Regions from separate parts of the Streptomyces sp. NPDC002573 genome, predicted to be linked through region 1. Evidence: riboswitches for the same ligand, from Rfam matches in the RefSeq annotation. Region 1 holds a riboswitch; each other region holds the start of a gene.

The links. A riboswitch is a leader RNA that binds a small molecule or an ion and turns the genes downstream of it on or off. The one in region 1 is predicted to bind cyclic di-AMP.
Positions count from the first base shown of each region.
Region 2: linked by a shared signal. The riboswitch ahead of ACFYX0_RS00910 (NlpC/P60 family protein) and the one ahead of ACFYX0_RS29440 (M23 family metallopeptidase) in region 1 are both predicted to bind cyclic di-AMP.
Region 3: linked by a shared signal. The riboswitch ahead of ACFYX0_RS10975 (transglycosylase family protein) and the one ahead of ACFYX0_RS29440 (M23 family metallopeptidase) in region 1 are both predicted to bind cyclic di-AMP.

Region 1 covers NZ_JBIARC010000036.1:84,007-91,952, reverse strand. Annotated here, with positions in the region: gene ACFYX0_RS29465 (alkaline phosphatase family protein) at 1-584, opposite strand, end outside; gene ACFYX0_RS29460 (DUF5998 family protein) at 584-1,171, opposite strand; gene ACFYX0_RS29455 (GNAT family N-acetyltransferase) at 1,223-4,027, opposite strand; gene ACFYX0_RS29450 (HPr family phosphocarrier protein) at 4,200-4,481, shown strand; gene ACFYX0_RS29445 (GntR family transcriptional regulator) at 4,725-5,420, opposite strand; gene ACFYX0_RS29440 (M23 family metallopeptidase) at 5,619-6,353, opposite strand; cyclic di-AMP (ydaO/yuaA leader) riboswitch at 6,366-6,577, opposite strand; gene ACFYX0_RS29435 (pitrilysin family protein) at 6,802-7,946, opposite strand, start outside.
Region 2 covers NZ_JBIARC010000001.1:199,712-207,657, reverse strand. Annotated here, with positions in the region: gene ACFYX0_RS00935 (PspC domain-containing protein) at 1-829, shown strand, start outside; gene ACFYX0_RS00930 (response regulator transcription factor) at 826-1,551, shown strand; gene ACFYX0_RS00925 (NlpC/P60 family protein) at 1,575-2,627, opposite strand; gene ACFYX0_RS00920 (hypothetical protein) at 3,077-3,430, shown strand; gene ACFYX0_RS00915 (tellurite resistance/C4-dicarboxylate transporter family protein) at 3,408-4,376, opposite strand; gene ACFYX0_RS00910 (NlpC/P60 family protein) at 4,517-5,692, opposite strand; cyclic di-AMP (ydaO/yuaA leader) riboswitch at 5,701-5,870, opposite strand; gene pcrA (DNA helicase PcrA) at 6,123-7,946, shown strand, end outside.
Region 3 covers NZ_JBIARC010000008.1:148,101-156,046, reverse strand. Annotated here, with positions in the region: gene ACFYX0_RS10995 (Ppx/GppA phosphatase family protein) at 9-950, opposite strand; gene ACFYX0_RS10990 (DUF501 domain-containing protein) at 947-1,582, opposite strand; gene ACFYX0_RS10985 (septum formation initiator family protein) at 1,660-2,136, opposite strand; gene eno (phosphopyruvate hydratase) at 2,237-3,523, opposite strand; gene ACFYX0_RS10975 (transglycosylase family protein) at 3,830-4,525, opposite strand; cyclic di-AMP (ydaO/yuaA leader) riboswitch at 4,530-4,697, opposite strand; gene ACFYX0_RS10970 (transglycosylase family protein) at 4,908-5,915, opposite strand; gene ACFYX0_RS10965 (cytochrome P450) at 6,190-7,509, opposite strand; gene ACFYX0_RS10960 (nucleoside triphosphate pyrophosphohydrolase) at 7,765-7,946, opposite strand, start outside.

The sequences.
Region 1 (7,946 bases):
CCGGTCAGCCGGCCGCGGAAGGTGCCGCCGCTGAGCGCGACCTTGGTGAGCGGGGTGTGCTCGAAGGTCGGGGAGGACACCTGGGCGGTGTGCACACCGGCCGCGTCCGCGAGCTGGAACACGGTCGGGTACGGCTGCCAGGCGTACGGGTCCGTCCAGGGCTGCCAGCGGAGCTGGTTCATCAGCTCGCCGGTCTCCGGGTTGCGGACCGTGTATCCGGGCAGCCCGTGCGCCCCCGGCGGCAGACCGGTGCCGACCGAGGCGAGCGAGGTCGCGGTGGTCGCCGGGTAGCCCGCGGTCAGGGGGCGGCCGGTGCCGCCGCGGGAGGACGCCAGCAGCGAGGTGAGGAACGGCGCCTCGTCGGGGTGCGCCTTGAGCTGCTCCCAGCCGAGACCGTCGATCAGGAACACGCAGTTGCGGTCGGCGGCGGTCAGTTCCGCGATCACCGGGGTCTGGCCCGGCACGCCCATGCCCGCGGCCAGGGTGGGTAGAAGGTCGGCGAGGGAACCGGATCCGTACTGGGGCAGGGGCGCGGACCCGGCGGCGAGTGGCTCCGGGTGGTCCTCCCAGGTGGGCAGCGCCATCAGTGGTTCAGATCCGCGGTCGCCTCGGAGAGGGACTGCGCGAAGGCGAGCGCCTGGCGCACCGTCTCCGGACCGTCCCCGGCCTCGCTGACCCGGAGGCTGAGGTCGTCCGCCGTCGAGCTGCCCGTGTATCCGTGGTCCGCCTCGCAGTTGGGGTCGCCGCAGGCGGCGGGCTCCAGGTCGATACGGGAGACGGCACCCCAGCCGATGGTCAGCACGACCTCGCGCGGCAGGGTGCCCGGCGTGTAGGACTCGGGGTTGGCGACCATGCGGCTGACGACGACCGACGAGATCCGGCCGAGCTTCACCGACTCCGTAGACGTCGTGGCGTACGGCGACGGGGAGGTGTCGTCCGCGGCCTGCTCGTCGGTGTGGCTCACGATGAAACGGGTGCCGGTGAGAACCAGCACGGTGACATGGCGACGGACCTCGTTCGCGTCGAACGTGGTCTCCTGGTGGACCAGGTACGACCGGATGGGCTCGCCGCCCACCGCGGCTTCCACCGCTTCGGCCACGAGAGCCGGGTAGTAGCCGCTGCGCTCGATCGCCGCGCGCAGCCCCTGGGTCGTCGTACTGGTCTTGGCCATGACGTCCATCCTACGGGGACCCACTGACTGCGAGGCACCGCTCGTCACCGCTCAGTACGGCGGAAGCGTCCTCGGACCGAGATCGCCACGGGCGGGTGGCGGCGCGAGGCGCACGGAGGCGCCGAGCACGCTGAGGCCTCGGGGGGATACGACGACGGGTTCCAGGGTGACCGCGACGACCTCGGGGTGATCGGCGACCAGCCGTGACACGCGCAGCATCAGCTCCTCGAGGGCGGGTGTGTCCACGGGAGCGGAGCCGCGCCAGCCGAACAGGAGCGGCGCCGTCCGGATCGACCGGACCAGGGAACCGGCGTCGCGGTCGGTGACCGGAATCAAGCGGTGCGCCATGTCGTCGAGGAGTTGTGAGGCGGCTCCGGCGAGCCCGAAGGACAGCACGGCGCCCGCCGCCGGGTCGATCACGGCCCGCACGAGCGTGTCCACGCCGCGTGGCGCCATGCCCTGGACGACCGGCCGCAGCTCCTCCGGCTTCCCGAACAGCTCGGTCAATTCGGCGTACGCGCGCCGCAGTTGCTCCTCGCCGGCCAGGTCGAGGCGGACCCCGCCCAGGTCGGCGCGGTGCCGCAGATGCGGCGCGGTGGCCTTGAGGGCGACCGGATAGCCGATCGCCAGGGCGGCCCGGGCGGCGGCGTCGGAAGTGGGCGCGGGCAGGGCCCTGCGGACGTGGATGCCGTACCGCGTCAGCAGGTCGCAGGTCTCGTCGCTGCCGAGCGTGAGGCCCTGGCCCCGCGCGAGCAGCCGCCCGATCAGCGCGGCGGCCCCCTTCTCGTCGATGTCGTCGTACTCGGGCACCTTGCCGGGCTCGGCGGTGTCGCGTCGCCACTGGGCGTATCTGACCGCTTCCGCCAGCGCCCGCACGGCGCGTTCGGCGGCGGGGTAGGCGGGGATCAGCCGGGCGTCCGACGGGGGCTGGACCGTGGTGGGCGGCAGTTCCACCGGGGGCGGAACGTCGGCGCGCCGGCCCTGGGGCGAGGTGCTGGCCGCGGCGGACAGGGCCTCGGCGAGCCCGCCCAGTTCGACGTGGACCACGAGCACCGGCTTCGCAGGGGCCGCCGCGGCGGCCGAGCGGAGGGCCTGTGCGAGCGCCGCGTCCCCGGCCGAGGCCTCCCCCACCGTCGGGATGGCCGTCACGACGACGGCGTCGCACGCGTCGTCGGTGAGTGCCGTGGTCAGCGCCCGGTGGAAGTCCTCGGGCGACGCCGCCGTCGTCAGGTCGAGCGGCGGCAGCGGGCGCAGCCCTTCCGTCAGGCAGGCGTCGTAGGTCAGCAGGCCGAGCGACTCGGAGTTGCCGAGGATCGCCACCCGGGGCCCCGCGGGCAGCGGCTGGCGGGCCAGCAGCAGCCCCGCGTCCACCAGTTCCGTGATCGTGTCCACCCGGATCACCCCGGCCTGCCGCAGCAGCGCCGAGACCGTGGCGTGCGGCAGCCGCGTGGCGCGTACGGCGTGGCCCTGGGGGGCGCCTCCGTGCCGTGCGCCCTGCACCACGACCAGCGGCTTGGCGGCGGCCGTGCGCCGTGCGAGCCGGTTGAACTTGCGCGGGCTGCCGATGGTCTCCAGGTACATCAGGGCGACATCGGTGTCCGGGTCCTCGTACCAGTACTGGAGGACGTCGTTGCCCGAGACGTCCGCCCGGTTCCCGGAGGAGACGAAGGTCGACACGCCGGTGACCCCCGTGACGCCTCCGCCGCGCCGGTGCAGCCGCGAGAGCAGCGCGATACCGATGGCGCCGGACTGGGCGAACAGCCCTATGCGCCCGGTGCGCGGCATCTCGGGTGCCAGGGAGGCGTTGAGCCGGACGTCCGGTGAGGTGTTGATGATCCCGAAGGCGTTGGGCCCGATGATCCGCATCCCGTACGACCGCACCAGGCGCAGCAGATCCCGCTGCCGCTCGCGGCCGTCCGGTCCGCTCTCGGCGTATCCCGCGGAGATCACCACCAGCCCCTGCACCCCGTGCTCGCCGCACTCGGCGACGACCTCGGGGGCGTCCTCCGCGGGGACGGCGACGACCGCGAGATCCACCGGCTCGGGGATCTCACGGATCGACCGGTGGGCGGGCACCCCGTCGAGTTCCTTGCGATCCCCCTCGAAGGCCTTGTTCACCGCGTACAGGCGGCCGGTGTACCCGCCGTCCCTGAGGTTGTCGAGCACACTGCGACCCACCCCCCCGGGTGTGCGGCCCGCGCCGATGACGGCGACCGAGCCGGGGGCCAGCAGCCGCTGCACCGACCGTGCCTCGGCCCGCTGCTCCCGCGCCCGCTGCACGGCCAGCGACCGGTCGGTGGGCTCCAGGTCCAGTTCCAGGCGTACGACGCCGTCCTCGAAGCTGCGCTTCTGCTGGTACCCGGCGTCCGTGAACACCTTGATCATCTTGGAGTTGGCGGGCAGCACCTCGGCGGCGAACCGGCGGATGCCGCGCTCCCTGGCGACCGCCGCGATGTGTTCGAGGAGGGCCGACGCGACCCCGCGTCCCTGGTGGGCGTCCTGCACGAGGAAGGCGACCTCGGCCTCGTCGGAGGGTGCGGAGGCGGGCATGCCGTCGGCGCCGATCCGGTCGTAGCGTACGGTGGCGATGAACTCGCCCCCGATCGTGGCCGCGAGTCCCACCCTGTCCACAAAGTCGTGGTGCGTGAAGCGGTGGACGTCCCTGGCGGACAGACGTGGGTACGGCGCGAAGAAGCGGTAGTACTTCGACTCGGCGGAGACCTGCTCGTAGAAGCTGACGAGACGCTCGGCGTCATCAACGGTGATGGGCCTGATGCGCGCGGTACCACCGTCGCGGAGCACCACGTCGGCCTCCCAGTGGGCGGGGTACTCGTGCCGGTCCGACGCGGTCTGCATGGGCCCCAGAGTACGGCTCGCGTCCGACGACGGCGCGAGGCAGGCTGGGGGAACCGTGCCCGGACCGTCCAGCATGCGGACCGTCCGGGGAGGGGGCTTCCGTCCGGTCCGGGAACGCTTCACCATATGGAAAACTGGTCTAGACAACCCTGAAACCGAAGGGCAGCAACACATGGCTGAGCGCCGCGTCAACGTCGGCTGGGCCGAGGGCCTCCACGCCCGTCCCGCCTCCATCTTCGTCCGGGCGGCAACGGCCTCCGGCGTCCCCGTGACCATCGCCAAGGCCGACGGCAACCCCGTCAACGCCGCGTCCATGCTGGCGGTTCTGGGCCTGGGCGCCCAGGGCGGCGAGGAGGTCGTCCTGGCCTCCGACGCGGACGGCGCGGACGCCGCACTGGACCGCCTGGCCAAGCTGGTCGCCGAGGGCCTCGAGGAGCTCCCCGAGACCGTCTGACCCTTCGGACACCCCGGTCACGAAAGCCGCGCCTCCCCCGGGGGGCGCGGCTTTCGCCGTCCTACGACAGGGGGCGCGGTGGACTTCGCACCCCGGTGGTGTGCACGCGAGAAATTCGGCGCGGTCTTGAGAATTGCTCGCGACACCCGGAAATCACGTACGCCGGATTTATCGGGGCGCGCGAGAACGAGGGCAGCCGAAATGGGCTTCGCGGAATATCTCTCTTTGTATACGGCGCCTGTGTTAATGCCGGAACCCCGACACGTTTACGGCATGTTGCGAAGTCCTCACACGGTCCGCGCGGTTGCCCGCGCCTGGTGGACGCAGCCGGTGCGCGGCGGTCGCGCGCTCGGTGTGCAGCGCCGTGATGGCGCGCGCCCGCTCGCTGTCGCCGCGCGCGACGGCGTCCACGATGGCGCCGTGCTCGGCCCAGGACTCCACGGGGCTGACCGGTGCCTCGACCGCGTACATCCAGACGATCTTGTGGCGCAGCTGGCCGAGCGTCGAGGTGAGCGCGGGGCTGCCGCAGGCCTGCGCCAGGGTCTCGTGGAACCAGCCGTCCAGTGAGCGCAGATCCTCGCTGGGACCCCGCCTGGCGCGCTCCTGGCCCAGTCTGACCAGGCCGCGCAGCACCTTGAGATGGGCCTCGGTGCGGCGCTGTGCGGCGCGCGCGGCCCCCAGCGGCTCCAGCAGCATCCGCATCTCCAGCAGGTCGGCGGCCTCCTGCTCGGTGGGTTCCGCGACACACGCGCCCGCGTGTCTTCGGGTGACGACGAAGCCCTCGGCCTCCAGGGTGCGCAGGGCCTCTCGTACGGGGACGCGGGAGACGCCGTAGCGGCGGGCGAGGAGTTCCTCGGTGAGCCGGCTGCCGCGCTCGTAGAGACCCGCGACGATGTCGTCACGGATCGCCGTGCATACCGAGTGCGCCGGAATACGCATGCCCGACCACCGCCTTAATCCCCGCGAAACGTCCCCGGTCGACGCGTGTCCAGCCGACTCTATTGCAGCGGGCCGGAATTTCCGACGGCAGGCCGGAATCCATGGATATTTTTTGGACAGACAGGAGTTCGAAACGAGGAAGGCCCGGCCGAGGGGCCGGGACCATCACATCAGCGGGCGCCCTGGGGCGGCCGACTCTCAGACGTTCACGCCGTGTGACCTGAGGTAGGCGACCGGGTCCATGTCCGAGCCGTACTCCGGGGTGGTGCGCGCCTCGAAGTGGAGGTGCGGCCCGGTCGTGTTGCCCGTGGCCCCGGAGAGGGCGATCTGCTGCCCGGGGGTGACGTGCCGGCCCACCTGGACACCGATGGACGAGAGATGGCCGTACTGCGTGTAGGTGCCGTCGTTCATCCTGATGACGATCTGGTTGCCGTACGCGCCGCCCCAGCCGGTCTCCACGATGGTGCCCGCGCCGACCGCGTGGACGGGCGTGCCCGTGGCTGCGTGGAAGTCGATGCCGGTGTGGGTGCCGGAGGACCACAGGGAGCCGCCGGCCTTGTAGCCGGTGGAGACGTACGAGTGGTAGATCGGCACCACGAACGCGTTCAGGCGCTCGCGCTCGGCCTCGCGGGCGGCGCGGACCTTGGCCTCGCGCTCTTTGCGCGCCTTCTCCGCGGCTTCCCGGCGCGCGGCCTCGGCGGCCTGCTTCTGGGCGGCCGCCTGAGCGTCGATCTTCTCCGCGACCGAGTCGCCGAGGGTGACGGCCTGCATGAGCCCCGTCTCCTCGACGGGGTGCCCGGCGGCGAAGGCCGGGGCGGCCAGGGTGCCGATGGCCCCGGTGGTGGTGAGCGCCGCGACGCCCATCGCGTTCGCGGCCGTGCGCTGCACACGGCTCGGACGGCGGTGCTTCCCGGTGGCGCAGGTGAACGCCATGAAGTGGCTGGTCCTTTCCTTCCCTCTCGCCTACCGGGTTAGCTGACGGGTTCGGAGCAGGAAGGTCTCCTACGGGCTGGCGCCCGATTCACCCCAGGGACTGCGTGGGCCCTTCCGGCGCGAAGGCGACGAGAGTGGGCCCCTCCGGCCGCGAGCGCGGCGCGAGAAGGTGGGTCCCCGGCTCCCCTGGCTCGCGCCGTACGGGGACTCGGCGATGACTGTCCGGTGCCGCGGGTGCGGCGCACTGCCTGACGGACAGCCCGACAGACGCTAGAAGGGCCCTTCGTCCCCCGGCAAACCGAGCATGGGGTTTGTAGCGCATCCCACAGGGCAGAGGGGCAGCCTCTATGGCAATACGGACAAAACCCAAAGGGCAGGGCCCTGGTGACGGAGGTCGTCACCAGGGCCCCTTCGGAACGTCGCCGTTCCGGGCTCCTACGAGGAGTGTCTACTCGGCCCGTACGACGTGCACTTCGCCGATGCCGAGCGCCTTGACGGGCTCCTCGATCTGCGCGGCGTCACCGACCAGGACGGTCACCAGACGGTCCACCGGGAAGGCGTTCACGACGGCGGCCGTGGCCTCGACCGTGCCTGTGCCGGCGAGCCGCTGATAGAGCGTCGACTGGAAGTCGTCCGGCAGATGCTGCTCGACCTGGTCGGCGAGCGTGCTCGCGACGGCCGCCGCGGTCTCGAACTTGAGCGGCGCCACACCCACCAGGTTCTGCACGGCCACATCGCGCTCGGCGTCCGTCAGCCCCTCGGCGGCGAGGGTGCGCAGCACCTTCCAGAGGTCGTCGAGCGCCGGGCCGGTGTTCGGCGTGTCGACGGAGCCGCTGATGGCGAGCATCGCGGCGCCGGTGCCGTCGGGCGCGGAGCGCAGCACCTGGCCGAACGCCCGCACACCGTAGGTGTAGCCCTTCTCCTCCCGCAGGACGCGGTCCAGGCGGGAGGTGAGGGTGCCGCCGAGGCAGTACGTGCCGAGCACCTGTGCGGGCCAGACCCGGTCGTGGCGGTCCGCGCCGACGCGGCCGATGAGCAACTGCGTCTGGACGGCCCCGGGGCGGTCCACGATGATCACGCGGCCGGTGTCGTCGGCGGTCACCGGGGGCACGGGGCGCGGCTTGGCGGGCTCCCCCGTCCAGGCCCCGAGGGTGTCGCCGAGGAGCGCGTCGAGGTCGACGCCGGTGAGGTCGCCGACCACGACGGCGGTGGCCGTGGAGGGCCGCACATACCGCTCGTAGAACCTGCGGACGGCGGCCGCGTCGATGGCCTCGACCGTCTCCTCGGTGCCCTGACGCGGGCGTGACATCCGCGAGGTCGCCGGGAACAGCTCCTTGGAGAGCTCCTTGGCCGCGCGGCGGGCCGGGTTGGCCATCTCGTGCGGGATCTCGTCGAGTCGGTTGCGCACCAGGCGCTCGATCTCGCTCTCGTCGAACGCAGGCGCCCTCAGGGCGTCGGCGAGCAGCCCGAGCGCCTTCGGGAGGCGGGAGACGGGCACTTCGAGGGACAGGCGCACCCCGGGGTGGTCGGCGTGCGAGTCCAGGGTGGCGCCGCAGCGCTCCAGCTCGGCGGCGAACTCCTCGGCGGAGTGCT
Region 2 (7,946 bases), on a different contig from region 1:
ACGGCGGGCCCGCTGGATGGAGGTCGGCGGCCGCCGGCGCACCCTCACCCTGCTGCGCGCCGCGGCGGGTGTGCTGCTCGTCACCGCCGGCGTCTCCGGCATCTTCGTGCTGCAGGGCTCCGCGGCCCATCTCGGCTCCGTCCTGCAGGCGGCGCTCGCGGTCCTCGTCGGCATAGCGCTGCTCGCCGGACCGTATCTGGTGCGGATGTCCCAGGACCTGTCCGAGGAGCGGCTGATGCGCATCCGTGCCCAGGAGCGCGCTGAGGTCGCCGCCCATGTCCACGACTCGGTGCTGCACACCCTGACCCTGATCCAGCGCAACGCGGAGAACGCGGGCGAGGTGCGCCGCCTCGCCCGCGCCCAGGAGCGCGACCTGCGCGCCTGGCTCTACAAGCCGGAGGGCACCGGAAAGGACGAGGACGAGGAGCCCCGGACCCTGGCGGACGCCGTCCGGCGCAACGCGGCGGAGGTGGAGGACAAGCACGGTGTCCCCATCGAGGTCGTCATCGTGGGCGACTGCCCCCTCGACGAGCGGACGAGCGCGCAGATGCAGGCCGCGCGCGAAGCGATGGTGAACGCCGCCAAGTACGGTGGCGAGGGCGGCGCCGTCCAGGTCTACGCCGAGGTCGAGGGCAGGACCGTGTTCGTGTCCGTCCGCGACCGGGGCCCCGGTTTCGACCTCGACGCGATACCCACGGACCGTATGGGTGTCAGAGAATCGATCATCGGCCGCATGGAGCGGCACGGCGGCACCGCACGGCTGCGCGCGGTGCCCGGGGGCGGCACGGAGGTCGAGCTGGAGATGGAGAGGGCGGAGACTACGACATGAGCGACGCGAACGAGCCGGCCGGCCCGGTGGAGCCGGAGCGGGCGGGCGAGGGCACGGGGGAGCGGCGCGTGCGGGTCGTGCTCGTCGACGACCACCGTATGTTCCGTACGGGAGTCCGGGCGGAGATCGGACAGACCGAGCGGACCGGCGTCGAGGTCGTGGGGGAGGCCGCGGACGTCGACCAGGCGGTGTCGGTGATCACCGAGACACGGCCCGAGGTGGTGCTCCTCGACGTCCATCTCCCGGGCGGCGGCGGTGTCGAAGTGCTGCGCCGCTGTGCCGCGTTGACGGCGGACGCCGAACGGCCGGTCCGGTTCCTCGCGCTGTCCGTCTCGGACGCGGCGGAGGACGTGATCGGGGTGATCCGCGGCGGTGCCCGCGGTTACGTGACGAAGACGATCACCGGCACGGACCTCGTCGCCTCGATCTTCCGCGTGCAGGAGGGCGACGCCGTCTTCTCCCCGCGGCTGGCCGGCTTCGTCCTCGACGCCTTCGCCTCGACCGACGCCCCGCCCGTCGACGAGGACCTCGACCGTCTCACCCAGCGCGAGCGCGAGGTCCTGCGCCTCATCGCCCGCGGCTATGCGTACAAGGAGATCGCCAAGCAGCTGTTCATCTCGGTGAAGACGGTCGAGTCCCATGTCTCGGCGGTGCTGCGCAAGCTCCAGCTGTCCAACCGTCATGAACTGACCCGCTGGGCGACGGCACGCCGACTGGTCTGACGGGCCGTCGCCCGGAGCCGGGGTCACACCACCCGGGTGGCCCCCGCGAACGGCATCTCGTCGATCGGCGCCAGTCGTACGGGCGCCGAGGGGTTCGGCGCGTGGATCATCTGGCCGTGTCCCACGTAGATCCCCACATGGCTGACCCCGGAGTAGAAGAACACGAGGTCGCCGGGCAGGAGTGCGGAGCGCGGGATGCGGCGGCCCGCATCGATCTGGGCGTAGGTCGTCCGGGGCAGTGAGACGCCCGCCGACTGGTACGCGGCCTGCACCAGCCCGGAGCAGTCGAAGGCGTTGGGCCCGGTGGCGCCCCAGACATAGGGGCTGCCGAGCTTGCCGTACGCGTACGACAGCGCGGCCGCCGCCCGGGCGTCGGGTGCCTCCGCGGCGGCCTGCGACGCCGGCACGGCCCCGAGGAGGCCGCGCCCCGCGGACCGGGACGCGGGTTCCGCGACCTGTGCGCGCTGGCTCTCCGTCAGCCGGGACAGCAGCAACCGTGCCTCGCCGAGCTTCTCGGTGACCGTCCGCTTCTGCCGCTGAAGCTCCGCCTGGCGCGAGGTCAGCGAGGCGAGTTCCACGCGCTCGGCTCCGCGCAGCCGCTCGATCTCCCGCAACTGCGCGCGCACCCGTGCCACGGCCGCCGCCTGCCGGCCGTCGACCCGCTCGGCGAACGCGGCGTCGTCGAGGTACTGCCCGGGATCCGAGGAGAGCAGGAGCCGCACCGTCGGGTCGACACCGCCCCCGCGGTACTGCGCCGCGGCGGCGAAACCCAGCGCCTCGCGGGCCGAGTTCAGCCGGTCCATGCGGCGCGCGGCCTCGTCCCGCAGCGCGCTGAGTCGTCGCTGGGCGCCGGCCGCCTGCTCCTTCGCCCCGTCGTACTTCTCGGTCGCGACCTCCGCCTCCCGGTACAGCCGGTCGACCTCGGCCTTGGCCTGGGCCGGGGAGAGCGGGGGCTCGGCATATCCGGTGCCGTCGAAGCCGGTCGCGGTCGCCGCTCCCGCGAGGGCGATCGTGACGGCGGTCCGGACCGTGGTCCCGCCGAGCGAACGCTGCCTGGGTTTTCGGTGCGCTGCCACCTGAACCGTCACGTCCTTTCCTACGACCGCCGGGGCGACCACGCGTCCGGCGGCGGCCCGCACAGGGGGAGCAGGCCGCCGCCGGACCTTCTCGGCGGTGGTCTCCGGCGGCCGCCCTGGCGCGGGCGGCTGTGGGGAGCCGGTCACCTGGTGGAGGACGCTAAACCGGACCGTGACCGCACCGTGACGCAATGTACGGAAGTGGCTCTAGCGGACTGACGGTGACCGTATGCGAGCGCGATCCCGTTCCGAGGCCGCCGACTTCACACTGTGCGATGACCGATGCGGTAGTTCCGCGACACAGGGACATCGCGGAGTGCTATAGGCCGCATATATGCGCGCTCACGGTGTCCCGGTGCCACCTCCCGGAGCTCGCACCGCTGTAGCCGCCGTCACACCCCGTGGCCCGGTGTCAGAGTCTTCCGTGTCCCTCACTAGGCTCCGGCTTCATGGACGTACTCATCCATCTCTTCGTCGGCCTGCACATCGTCGGCATCGCCGCGCTCCTCGGCGGCTTCCTGACCCAGATGAAGGCGATGGGCCGGGGCACGGCCCGCTTCGTGCCCGGAATGCTGCACGGTGCGCTGACCATGCTGGTCACGGGCGTGGCGCTGGTCGGCCTCAATCAGGCCGAGCACCACCACATCAACACCATCAAGATCGGCATCAAGCTGGCCCTGCTGATCGTGATCCTCGGCCTGGTCTATGTGAAGCGCGACGAGGAGCGGGTCGAGAAGCCCCTCTTCGCCCTGGTCGGCGCGCTGACCACGGTGAACATCTTCATCGCCGTGCTGTGGACCTGACGCTGCCCGCGAGGGACCCGGCGGCTCCCACGAGGACCGCGCACCAGACGGCCACCGCGATCCACAGCAGCACCTGACCGGGGCCGCGCAGCCAGGACGCGTTGAGGGCGCCGGCCACGGACAGCGCCGCCACCGCCGTCATCCCCATCGGGAAGACGGTCGACCACCGCCGTACGTCGTAACCGGGGCGTGGCCGGCGCAGCTCGGCCGTCGCCAGTACGCAGTACCAGGCGAAGGCGAGGGCGAAGAGGGCGATGGTGACGCTCCGCAGGACGCCGGTGTCGTCGACGTTCCAGAGGTAGAGGCCGGAGTGGGCGGCGCGGATCAGCCGTGTCCCGGCCACCGCGGAAAGGGCCACCGCACCGCCCGCCACCCACTGGTCGCCCGCGCCGACCGCCACCTGTCGCCGGTCGAAGCACCACAGCCCGATCAGGTAGAACACCAGCCCGAACCAGAAGAACACCAGCGCCAGATGGGCGATCCAGGGCACCCGTAGGGCCGCGGCCAGCACCGCCCCGAGCACCGCGATCGCCTCCGCCGCCACACAGCCGAGGAACACCACCCCGGACATACCGCGCTCCCAGTCCTGTACGACCGGGAGGACCAGAACCGCCCACAGCACGAGGGCCAGTACGAAGAGCGCCTCGGCGAGCTGCGGCCGGCCCAGGAGCGCGAACCGGGTGCCCAGCACGGTGGTGGCCGGGACCACCGCGAGCGCGGCCGGGGAGTTGACCGGCCACTCCAGGCGCGCCCCCAGCAGCCGCAGTGCGATGACGGCGGCCACTCCCAGCCAGGCGACGCCCGCCAGCACGAGGGCGATACGGGAGAGCAGCTCGTACCCGGCCTGGTGCAGCCCGATCGACAGGATGCCGGTCGCCATCACGGCGGCCCCGGTGGCGGGCGGACGCTGCGCCCACCGGGTGCGGAGCGCGGAGGTGCCAGACATGCGCCCGATGCTAAGGACGCGCGCCCGGCTTGCGTACGGGCCACGCGCGCGTGGAGCCCGAAAACAACCCCACGCGCGCGTGAACCCCGCAGACGACCTCGTGCGCCGGGTGCCGCCCGCGGCACCCGGCGCCGTAGGACTCAGGCCGGTCGCACCACGCTGTGGATGATCGACGCGCCGCCGTAGTAGACCGACTCCTCGCGGACATAGGCGCCCGGCTTGGGGGCGTGGATCATCATGCCGTTGCCGATGTACATGCCTACGTGGCTGATGTCGTCGTAGAAGAAGATCAGGTCGCCCGGCTGGGCGTCGGCGAGCGGCACCGTCGTGCCGACGTTCACCTGGTCGTACGTGGTGCGCGGCAGCGTGACCCCGGCGGCCTTCCAGGCTGCCTGGGTCAGGCCCGAGCAGTCGTAGGACCCGGGGCCCGTCGCGCCCCACACATACGGCTTGCCGATCTGCGCGCGGGCGAAGGCGAGGGCCTTCTCCGCCTTCGTGGCGTACGAGGAGCCCGTCGCGGTGGACCCCGCGGAGGGGGCCGTGGTGGAGGACCCCGAGGAGCCGCTCGAGGTGCTCGACGAGGACTGCTGCTGGGCCGCCTTCTGCTGGGCCGCCTGCTGCCGGGCCAGCGCCTCCGCCTGGCGCTGGGCCTCCTCCTGCTTCTTCTTCTCGAGCGCGGCGAGCCGCGCCTTCTCCTGGGCGTTCAGGTCGGACAGCAGCCGGCGTGCGGCGGAGAGCTTGTCCTGGACGTCCGTCTTGGCCGTCCGCAGGGCCGTCTGCGACTCGTCGAGCGTCCGGAGGCTGTCGGCGGCCTCCTGCCGCTTCTTCATCGTGGCGGCCTGGGCGGTGGCGTACTGGTCGACCGCTTCCTTCTGACGGCCGGTGAGCCGGCTCATCAGCTGTGTCTGGTCGAAGTAGTCCTGGGGGTTGTCGGCCAGCAGGAAGGTGGCCGTGTCGGGGGCCGCCTCCCCGGTCCGGTACTGCGCGGCGGCGAACGAACCGAGCTCCTCGCGCGCGTCGTTGAGCTTCTGTGTGCGCTGGGCCACGTCGTCGAGGAGCTTGTCGACGTGCCTGCGCTGCTCGGCCGATCGCTCCTTGGCGGCGTCGTACTTCTCGGTGGCCGACTCCGCCTGGCGGTAGAGGTCGTCGACCTTCTTCTCGACCTCCTCGATGCTGGGTCTGCCGTCGGTGGAGGGGGCGGCCTGGGCCGTCTGCGAGAGCAGCGCCACGGAGGTCAGGGCCGCCGTCGCGAGGGCGGGGGTGCGTATGCCCGCGATGCGTGGGCCCGAGGGGCGGGACTTGCGGTGCGGCGCCATGAAAGGCGTCTCCTTCCGTACACCGCCTACCGGGTTAGCTGTCGGGTTCGGGCGGGTGGTTCGGAAGGTGTGTGCCCTACGGCCAAGTCCCCCAGGACGCGTGGCCGATTCACCCCAGGTCGGGTGGGTCCCCGGCTCCGGCTGCCGCAGGGCGCACCGGACTCGGCGGAGGCCGCGCGACCCGGCGACGTTCGCCGGTGGGGGTCGTGCGGCCCGCCCGGCACGCTAGCCAACTGTTGTGGCTCCTGTGAAGGTTGATGCGTGATATGCCCGATACATTTCCGTGATCTTGACTACAGACCCTCGCTTCGGGCGCGTACCGTGAGCAGGCAGGCCCGTATGGTGACAGGTGAGGCGCGGAGCCGGTCCGAGTGTGGAGTTTCCGGGACGGCGGTCGGTTGTCGGTGGGGCACCCTAGACTCGGAGAGCGATGAGCAGCCTCTTTGACGACAGCTTCCTGGCGGACCTCCAGGCCGACTCGGCCCCGGAGGGGGAGCCCCCGCCGCCCGAGGACGATCACGCTCCGGAGCCGGTTCCGGACGATCTGTTCGGCGGGCACTTCGACGTGCCGCCGACCCGGGACACCCACTACCGCGACGGCGCGCCCCGCCCGGTCCTCGACCCCCGGGCCCTGGTCGAGGGGCTGAACGAGAACCAGCGCGCGGCGGTCGTGCACGCCGGCTCCCCCCTGCTCATCGTCGCCGGCGCCGGCTCCGGCAAGACCCGGGTGCTCACCCACCGCATCGCCTATCTGCTGGCCGAGCGGGGCGTGCATCCCGGGCAGATCCTCGCGATCACCTTCACCAACAAGGCCGCGGGCGAGATGAAGGAGCGCGTCGAGCAACTCGTCGGCCCGCGCGCGAACGCGATGTGGGTGATGACGTTCCACAGCGCGTGCGTCCGCATCCTGCGCCGCGAGAGCAAGAAGCTCGGCTTCACGTCCTCCTTCTCGATCTACGACGCCGCCGACAGCAAGCGGCTGATGGCGCTCGTCTGCCGCGACCTGGACCTCGACCCCAAGCGGTTCCCGCCCAAGTCGTTCAGCGCCAAGATCTCCAACCTGAAGAACGAGCTGATCGACGAGGAGGACTTCGCAGCCCAGGCCGCCGACGGCTTCGAGAAGACCCTCGCCCAGGCCTACGCGCTGTACCAGTCGAGGCTCCGCGAGGCGAACGCCCTCGACTTCGACGACCTGATCATGACGACGGTCAACCTGCTGCGCGCCTTCCCGGACGTCGCCGAACACTACCGCCGCCGCTTCCGCCATGTCCTCGTCGACGAGTACCAGGACACGAACCACGCGCAGTACGCCTTGGTCCGCGAGCTGGTCGGCACCTCCGGGCACCCCGTGGACGTGCCGCCGGGCGAGGACGACCTCCGGCCTGCCGAGCTGTGCGTCGTGGGTGACGCCGACCAGTCGATCTACGCCTTCCGCGGCGCCACCATCCGCAACATCCTCCAGTTCGAGGAGGACTACCCGGACGCCACCACGATCCTCCTGGAGCAGAACTACCGCTCCACACAGACGATCCTGAGTGCCGCCAACGCGGTCATCGAGCGCAACGAGTCGCGCCGTCCCAAGAACCTGTGGACCAACGCGGGCGCGGGCGCGCGGATCACCGGCTATGTCGCCGACACGGAGCACGACGAGGCGCAGTTCGTCGCCGACGAGATAGACCGCCTCACCGACCGGGGCGAGGCCAAGGCGGGCGACGTCGCCGTCTTCTACCGCACCAATGCCCAGTCCCGTGTCTTCGAAGAGGTCTTCATCCGCGTCGGCCTGCCCTACAAGGTCGTCGGTGGCGTCCGCTTCTACGAGCGCAAGGAGGTCCGGGACGTCCTCGCCTATCTGAGGGTGCTGGCGAACCCAGAGGACTCCGTTCCGCTGCGGCGCATCCTGAACGTGCCGAAGCGGGGCATCGGCGAGCGCGCCGAGGCGATGATCGACGCCCTGTCCCAGCGGGAGAAGGTCAGTTTCGCTCAGGCGCTGCGCCGCGTGGACGAGGCGTACGGCATGGCGGCCCGCTCGACGAACGCGGTCAAGCGGTTCAACGCGCTGATGGAGGACCTGCGGACCATCGTGGAGTCGGGCGCGGGCCCGGCCACGGTCCTGGAAGCCGTCCTGGAGCGCACCGGCTATCTGGCCGAACTCCAGGCCTCGACCGACCCCCAGGACGAGACCCGCATCGAGAACCTCCAGGAACTCGCCGCCGTGGCCCTGGAGTTCGAGCAGGAGCGCGGCGAGGCCGCGGCG
Region 3 (7,946 bases), on a different contig from region 1:
AGTGGTTCCTACGCCACCGACCACGCGATGCCGTCGAGGATGTCGTGTTCGCTGACCACGACCTCGGTGGCGCCGATCCGTTCCATGATCGCGAGCAGGACGAGGGCGCCCGCGCCGATGACGTCCACGCGTCCCGGGTGCATGGACGGGATCGCCGCGCGCTCGGCGTGCGTGGACCGCAGGAGCCACTCGGTGATCTCGCGCACGCGCTCCAGGGAGATGCGGGAGTGGTGGATCCTCGTGGAGTCGTACTCGGGGAGCTCCTGGGCGATCGCCGAGACGGTGGTGACCGAGCCCGCGAGGCCGACCAGCGTGTGCGCCTCGTGCAGCGGCACGGTCTGCTCGACCAGGTCCAGCGCCGCGTCGATGTCGGACCGTATGGCGGCGATCTGCTCCTCGGTGGGCGGATCGGTGACGGCACCGTGGTGCACGAGATGCCGCTCCGTCATCCGGACGCAGCCGATGTCGACGGACCGGGCACCGTCCACCCGGTCGTCGCCGACGACGAACTCCGTGGAGCCGCCGCCGATGTCCACGACCAGATAGGGCCTGGCGAGGTCGTCCCGGCCCGCCAGCTCCTTGGTCGCGCCCATGAAGGAGAACTCCGCCTCCTGGTCGCCGGAGATGACCTCGGGCTCGACACCGAGGATGTCCAGGACCCCACGGACGAACTCGTCCCGGTTCTCCGCGTCCCGGGAGGCGGACGTGGCGACGAAACGCAGCCGCTCGGCGCCGTACCCCTTGATGATCTCCGCGTACTCGCGGCAGGCGGCGAACGTGCGCTCCAGCGCCTCCGGGGCGAGCCGCCCGGTCCGGTCCACACCCTGGCCGAGCCGGACGATGGTCATCCGCCGGTCCAGCTCGACGAGTTCACCGGTGGCGGGGTCGGCGTCCGCCACCAGGAGCCGGATGGAGTTCGTACCGCAGTCGACGGCGGCGACGCGTGTCACTTGCCCCTCTCCTTCTCGCCGGCCCGGTCCTCCTCGGCGGCGGGAGCCTGGACGGGCTGGACGGCGAACCAGCCGGTGTCCGTCGTCTCCACCTCCCACTCGTCGCCGGGCGGCGGCCCCGCGGGCGACACGCACGACCCCTTGCGCCACCACTCCGGCAGCATCGCGATCGCCTCGTCGCCGAGCGGGTTGACCCCCGGCCCAGCGGCCAGCGAGTGGCCCACGAGCACATGGAGGCACTTCACCCGGTCCGGCATGCCGCCCGCGCTCGGGAAGCCCTCCAGGACCTCGATGGCGTCGCGGCGGGCGATGTAGTCCTCGTGTGCGGCGCGATAGGCGGCGGCCAGCTCCGGGTCGGTCCCGAGGCGCTCCGTCATCTCCTTCATGACGCCGTTGGCCTCCAGCGTGCCGATCGCCGAGGCGGCGCGCGGACACGTCAGGTAGTACGTCGTCGGGAAGGGGGTGCCGTCGGGGAGCCGCGGCGCCGTCTCCACGACGTCCGGCTGCCCGCACGGGCAGCGGTGCGCGATCGCGCGCAGCCCGCGCGGTGTGCGGCCGAGCTGCTGCTGGATGGCCTCGACATCCGCGTCCGTGGGCTCGGTGGGCGGGGTGGGCGGCGGGGGCGTTTCCATGCGGTACGAAGTCTCTCTTGGTCTCTCTTGTGTCCCTGCCGGGCTCCGGCAGGTACGGCGGGCGGGGTCCGGCGGGTTCACCGGTCCGAGGCGTCGGCCTTGTCCACCCCGTCCCAGACACCGGTGTACCAGGGGCGTGCGAAGGCCGTCCGGTGCACGCGGGACTGCCTGGCCGGGTCCGGGTCGACCACGATGTACCCGGTCTCACCCGGCATCACATAGTGCAGCCGCTGCCGGATCTGCTGCTCCGCGTACGCGTCGTCCTGCCAGCGCGCCTTGAGGTCGCGCAACTGCTCGACCCGGTTGCGGGCCTCCTGGCGCTGCCGCTCCAGGCCGGCGATCTGGGCACGCTGGGAGACGTACTGCCGTATCGGGTACGCGAGCGCCACGATCAGCGAGCACAGCACCAGGGCGAGCAGCGCGGCCCGGCCCGTGAGCCGGGAACGGCGGGCCTGCCGTCTGGTCTGGGAACGGTAGACCCGGGCCGCCGTCTGCTCGCCGAGCAGCCGCAGCCTGGTCGCGGTGGAGAACCGGTCACGGTCCTTCACGGCCATGTCTTCCGCCTCCCCTTCACACGTGCGTACGTCCCCGCACACGGTACGGGACCGCGTACGGGGACGTACGGACGACTGGCTAAGGCGTTGCCCTGCGTGCTCAGCCCTTGAAGCGCGGGAACGCGCTGCGGCCGGCGTACACCGCGGCGTCGTCGAGGATCTCCTCGATGCGCAGCAGCTGGTTGTACTTGGCGACGCGCTCCGAGCGGGCCGGGGCACCGGTCTTGATCTGGCCGCAGTTGGTGGCGACGGCCAGGTCGGCGATGGTGACGTCCTCAGTCTCGCCGGAGCGGTGGGACATCATGCACTTGAAGCCGCTGCGCTGGGCCAGCTCGACGGCGTCGAGGGTCTCGGTCAGCGAACCGATCTGGTTGACCTTGACCAGCAGGGCGTTGGCGGTGCCCTCCTCGATGCCACGGGCGAGGCGCTCGGGGTTGGTGACGAACAGGTCGTCGCCGACGAGCTGGACCTTGTCGCCGAGGCGGTCGGTGATGACCTTCCAGCCGGCCCAGTCGTCCTCGAACAGCGGGTCCTCGATGGAGACGAGCGGGTAGGCCGCGACGAGCTCCTCGTAGTACTCCGTCATCTCGGCGGCGGAGCGCTCCTTGCCCTCGAAGAGGTACTTGCCGTCCTTGTAGAACTCGGAGGCGGCGACGTCGAGGGCGAGGGCGATCTGCTCACCGGGGACGTACCCGGCCTGCTTGACGGCCTCGAGGATGAGGTCGAGGGCCTCGCGGTTGGAGCCGAGGTTCGGGGCGAAGCCGCCCTCGTCGCCGAGGCCGGTGGACAGGCCCTTGCCCTTCAGCACCTTCTTGAGGGTGTGGTAGACCTCGGTGCCCCAGCGCAGGGCCTCGGAGAAGGACTCCGCGCCGATCGGGGCGATCATGAACTCCTGGATGTCCACGTTGGAGTCGGCGTGCGAGCCGCCGTTCAGGATGTTCATCATCGGCACCGGCAGCAGGTGCGCGTTCGGGCCGCCCAGGTAGCGGAAGAGCGGGAGGTCGCTGGCCTCGGAGGCGGCGTGGGCCACGGCGAGGGAGACGCCGAGGATGGCGTTGGCGCCGAGCGAGCCCTTGTTGTCGGTGGCGTCCAGGTCGAACATCGCCTGGTCGATCAGGCGCTGCTCGGTGGCGTCGTAGCCGACGAGCTCCGGGCCGATCTGCTCGATGACCGCGAGGACGGCCTTCTCGACACCCTTGCCCTGGTAGCGGTTGGGGTCGCCGTCGCGGAGCTCGATGGCCTCGAAGGCGCCGGTGGAGGCGCCGGACGGAACGGCGGCACGACCCGTGCTGCCGTCGTCGAGGCCGACCTCGACCTCGACCGTGGGGTTGCCTCGGGAGTCCAGGATTTCCCGGGCTACGACGACGTCGATGGACGGCACGAGCATCTCCTTCGTGGAATGTGACGCTGAAAGTGCGGGGCTGGTGTGCCTTGCGACTAGAGCCTAACCGTCCCGGGGCATCGGCCAGCCGACCGACCGTCCCGCGGACAGGGTGACGGTACACATTGTTCGATCCCGGAACAAAGAGCGGGTGACGAAGAAGGGACGCCGAAGCAAAGAGCCCCGCTCCGATGCGTTCGGGGGTATACGCATCGGAGCGGGGAGCCCGTGGGGACGGGGGCGGTCCTCAGGGGGTGCCGACCGTGAGGGGCGCGGCTCGGGGGAGGCCGCGGGCCGACCGCCGGACAGCCGTCACTTCAGGTGCAGCTGCTGGCCCGGGTAGATGAGGTCGGCGTTCTCGACAATGTCCTTGTTCAGCTGGAACAGCTTCTCCCAGCCGCCCTGGACGTGGTGCTTCTCGGCGATCGAGCTGAGGGTGTCGCCCTTGACCACCTTGTACTCGCCGTCGCCCTTCTTGACCTTCTTGCCGGTCGGCGTGGTGACGGTCTTCTTGGCGGCCGGACGCTGCGCGGAACGGTTGGCCGCCTGCGGCTCGGTCGAGCGGGTGGTGGTGCTCTTCACGGAGTTGCCGGAACCGGTGGAGCTGCCCGTGGAGGCCGCGGCGCCGTTGTAGGGGGCGCTGGTCAGACCGGTGCCGCAGACCGGCCAGGCACCCTTGCCCTGACCCCCGAGGACCTTCTCGGCGACGGCTATCTGCTCGCCCTTGGAGGCCAGGTCGGCGCGCGCGGCGTAGGCGGTGCCGCCGTACGCGGCCCAGGTCGAGTTGGTGAACTGCAGGCCGCCGTAGAAGCCGTTGCCCGTGTTGATGGACCAGTTGCCGCCGGACTCGCACTGCGCGACGGCGTCCCACTGGGAGGCGGTGGCGGCGGAGGCGCTGCCGGCCGCCATCAGCGGGCCGGCGACGGCGGCGCCGGTGACACCGGCGAGCGCGATGGCGCGGACGGCCTTGGACGGACGGCGGTGCTTTCCCTTGCCGGAACACAGCATGGTTCGATCCCCTCACCGACGCCTGCGAGGTGAGCTGTCGGGTTCGGGCCGGTTGAGTTGCCCGGCCGCACGCCTCCCCGGCGCGCGGCTCCACCCCTAGCCGCACCCGGTCAACTCCCGGGCGCGGCACTTACCTTGGGTCCCCCGCTCCTGCCTACGGCGCTCGAAGCGTCGACTGTTCCCGCACGGCCGCTGGCAGGATTCGGCGTTGCGACCGTCGGGGCCCGCTGTGGCGAGCGGTCACGACCGTAAGCAGGCGACGCGCCGAATTTCAAAGACGATCAGGGCTTATGAGACTCATATCTCACTCTCGCCAAACCGGACATTCAGCGCGAAGCGGGGCGTGAAATGGCGCCGTCGGGACGGCAGTTCGGACGACTGCTCAGGACTCGTCGCCGGCCAGTCCAGCCGTCACCACAAGGCTCAGACCGGGCATGATGTGGTTGGGGTCGGCGCCGATCTCCTGCTTGTTCGCGTCGTACAGCGCGTGCCAACCACCCTTGAGGTCAAGGAAGTCGGCGATGCCCGACAGGGTGTCTCCGAGACGGACTAGGTACGAGTCGTCGGCGGTCTCGCGCCCGGCAGCGGAGCCGCGCGAGGCATGACGGCCGGCCGACTCGCCGCTGCGGCCGTCCGTGTCGCCCTCGTCGGCACTGTCGCCGCGGTGGCGGCCGGCACCCGAGGCCGAAGACGCCCCGTTCTGCGCGACCTTGTCCGACTGGTCGCTCTTCGTCGTGGCCGAGAGCGTGCCGAGCAGGTCGTCCGATCCGTTGCCGTCCTCGTCGTCCCCGGTCGAGTCGTCCGTCGCCGTCGAGGACGACGGGGAGGACGGCGAGGTCGAGGGGGAGTCGGAGTCGGACGAGGAGGGAGAGGAGGAGGACGACGGCGACCCGGAGGAGGACGGGGACGACGAAGGCGACGTCGACGGCGAGTCCGACGAGCCCGACGGCTTGGCCGAGTCCGATGCTCCCGACGAATGGTGCGACTTGGACGAGTGGGATTCGTCAGACGTATCGGACGACCCGAAGCCGACCCCGGTGTCCGAGAAGAAGACGGCGCCGCCGCCGGAGGGGTGGTCGCCCACGCCCGTGTCGACGTCCGCCGCGGCCTTGTCCTGGCCCAGGCCGGCGACCGTGCCGCAGGTACCGAACGCGGAGACGCCTCGCTTGTCCAGGATCTTCTCGGCGACTGCGATCTGCTGGGAGCGGCTCGCCTGGTCGGGACTGGTGGCGAACTCGAGGCCGCCGTACTTGTCCCAGTCCTCCTGCGTCAACTGGAGTCCGCCGTAGCGGCCGTTGTCGTGGTCGGCGCTCCAGGCGCCACCGCTCTCGCACTCCGCGACCCGGTCCCAGGTCGTGCCGCTGGCCGCGCTCGCGCCGGTGGCGGCCAAGAGCGGGATGGCGATCGCTGAGCCGGTGACCCCTGCGGCGACAAGAAGTGCCGGAGCCTGGCGGGGGCGACGGTGTCGACCGTTCCCGGAGAGCATGCGGTTGCCTTTCACACGACAGCAGGGGCCGACGCGGCGGATGTGGAGTTCCGCCTCGTTGATGCGTGAAGGTATCCGCAGCGGATCACTTGTCACAAGTTAATGCAGCACAGATCACGTGAAGATTACGGAGCTGAGAAACTGTCACTTTTCTGTGACCATCGGCGTGTCCGCCACCTCATTCCGCGGCACCGGCGGTACGGCGGTGATCTTCCTCCGGAATCAGGGTGAACTCCACCGGAAGCGTGCGCAATCCGCGCATAATGAGCCCTCCGCGCCAGCGCAAATCGGTGGAATCCACCGCGAGTCGCAGGTCCGGGAGACGGGTGAGGAGCGTGGCGAGGGCGGTCTGTCCCTCCAGCCGGGCGAGGGGCGCACCGAGGCAGTAGTGGATCCCGTGCCCGTAGCCGAGGTGCTGATTGTCACGGCGGGAGAGATCGAGCACATCGGGCTCGGTGAACCGCTCAGGGTCCCGGTCCGCGGCGGCGAGCACCACGAGGACGGGATCACCGGCGGCGATGTCCCGCCCGCCGATGGAGAGCGGCCGGGTCGCGAACCGCCACGTGGCCAGCTCGACCGGGCCGTCGTAGCGCAGCAGTTCCTCGACGCCGGTCTCCAGCAGGTCCCTCTCGCCGCAGCTGAGCGAGGTCTGGAGGCGGGACCGCTGTTCGGGGTGGGTGAGCAGGGCGTAGGTCCCGTTGCCGATGAGGTTGACGGTGGTCTCGAACCCGGCGAAGAGCAGGATGAAGGCCATGGCGGCGGCCTCGTTCTCGGTGAGGTGCTCGCCGTGGTCGGAGGCGCGGATGAGCCCTGAGATGAGGTCCTCGCCGGGGCCGGGCGTCTCGGACAGGGCCTCGCGCTTGCGGTGGATGAGGTCGGCGAGATAGCCGCGCATCTTCTTCACGGACCGCGCGACCCCGCCCCGGGGGCCTCCGCCGTGGCGGATCATCATGCCCGCCCAGTCCCGGAAGTCGTCCTGGTCCTCGCGGGGGACGCCGAGCATGTCGCAGATCGCGTAGATGGGGAGCGGGAAGGCGAACTCGTGGATGAGATCGGCGGACCCGCGGTCCGCGAACCGGTCGATGAGCTGGTCGGCCAGCTCCTGCACCCGGGGCGCGAACTCGGCTACGCGGCGGGGCGTGAACGCCTTGGAGACCAGCCGGCGCAGCCGGGTGTGGTCCGGCGGGTCGATGTTGAGCAGGTGCGTCATCAGCTCGGCCTTGCGCTCGCCGGGGATGCCGGTCTTGCCCTTCGCGTGCGCGGGCTCGTCGTGGTGTGCCGGGTTCTTGCTGAGCCGCTGGTCGGCCAGGGCCTGCTTGGCGTCGGCGTAACGGGTGACCAGCCAGGCCTCCACACCGCTCGGCAGCCGCGTCCGGTGCACGGGGGCGTGCTCGCGGAGCCAGGCGTAGGCGGGGTAGGGGTCGGCGGCGAACTCCCAGGTGAAGAGTTCGGGGCCGGGGGTGGAAGCGGGGCGGGCGGGCTGGTGCTGGTCGGTCACTCCCCGACGGTATCCACGGCCGCCCGGGCCCGCCCTGCCAGGTCCGCCCTCGACCCCGGGGCTTCGGCCGACGAGCCCGCCGGCCTCGACCCCGGCTCCCGGCCCCCGGCGGCTTGCTGCGGCGGCTGCGCCCAGACCACCGACCCGAACCCGCCGCTCCCCGGCCCCCGGCGACTCCCCGCCGCAGCCGCTCCCAGACCACCGACCCGAACCCGCCGCTCCCCGGCCCCCGGCGACTCCCCGCCGCAGCCGCTCCTAGACCTCCGACCCGAGCCCGTCGCTCTCCGGCCCGGTCTCCTTGGTGCCGGGCCCGAGTCCCTCGGCGGCCCGTACGGCGTCGCGGTAGGCGCGGGCGGCGGCGCGCAGGGCCGCCTCCGGGTCCACCCCCTCCGCCTCCGCGTGCGCGGCGAGCGCCAGCAGTTCGTAGCCGACGCCCT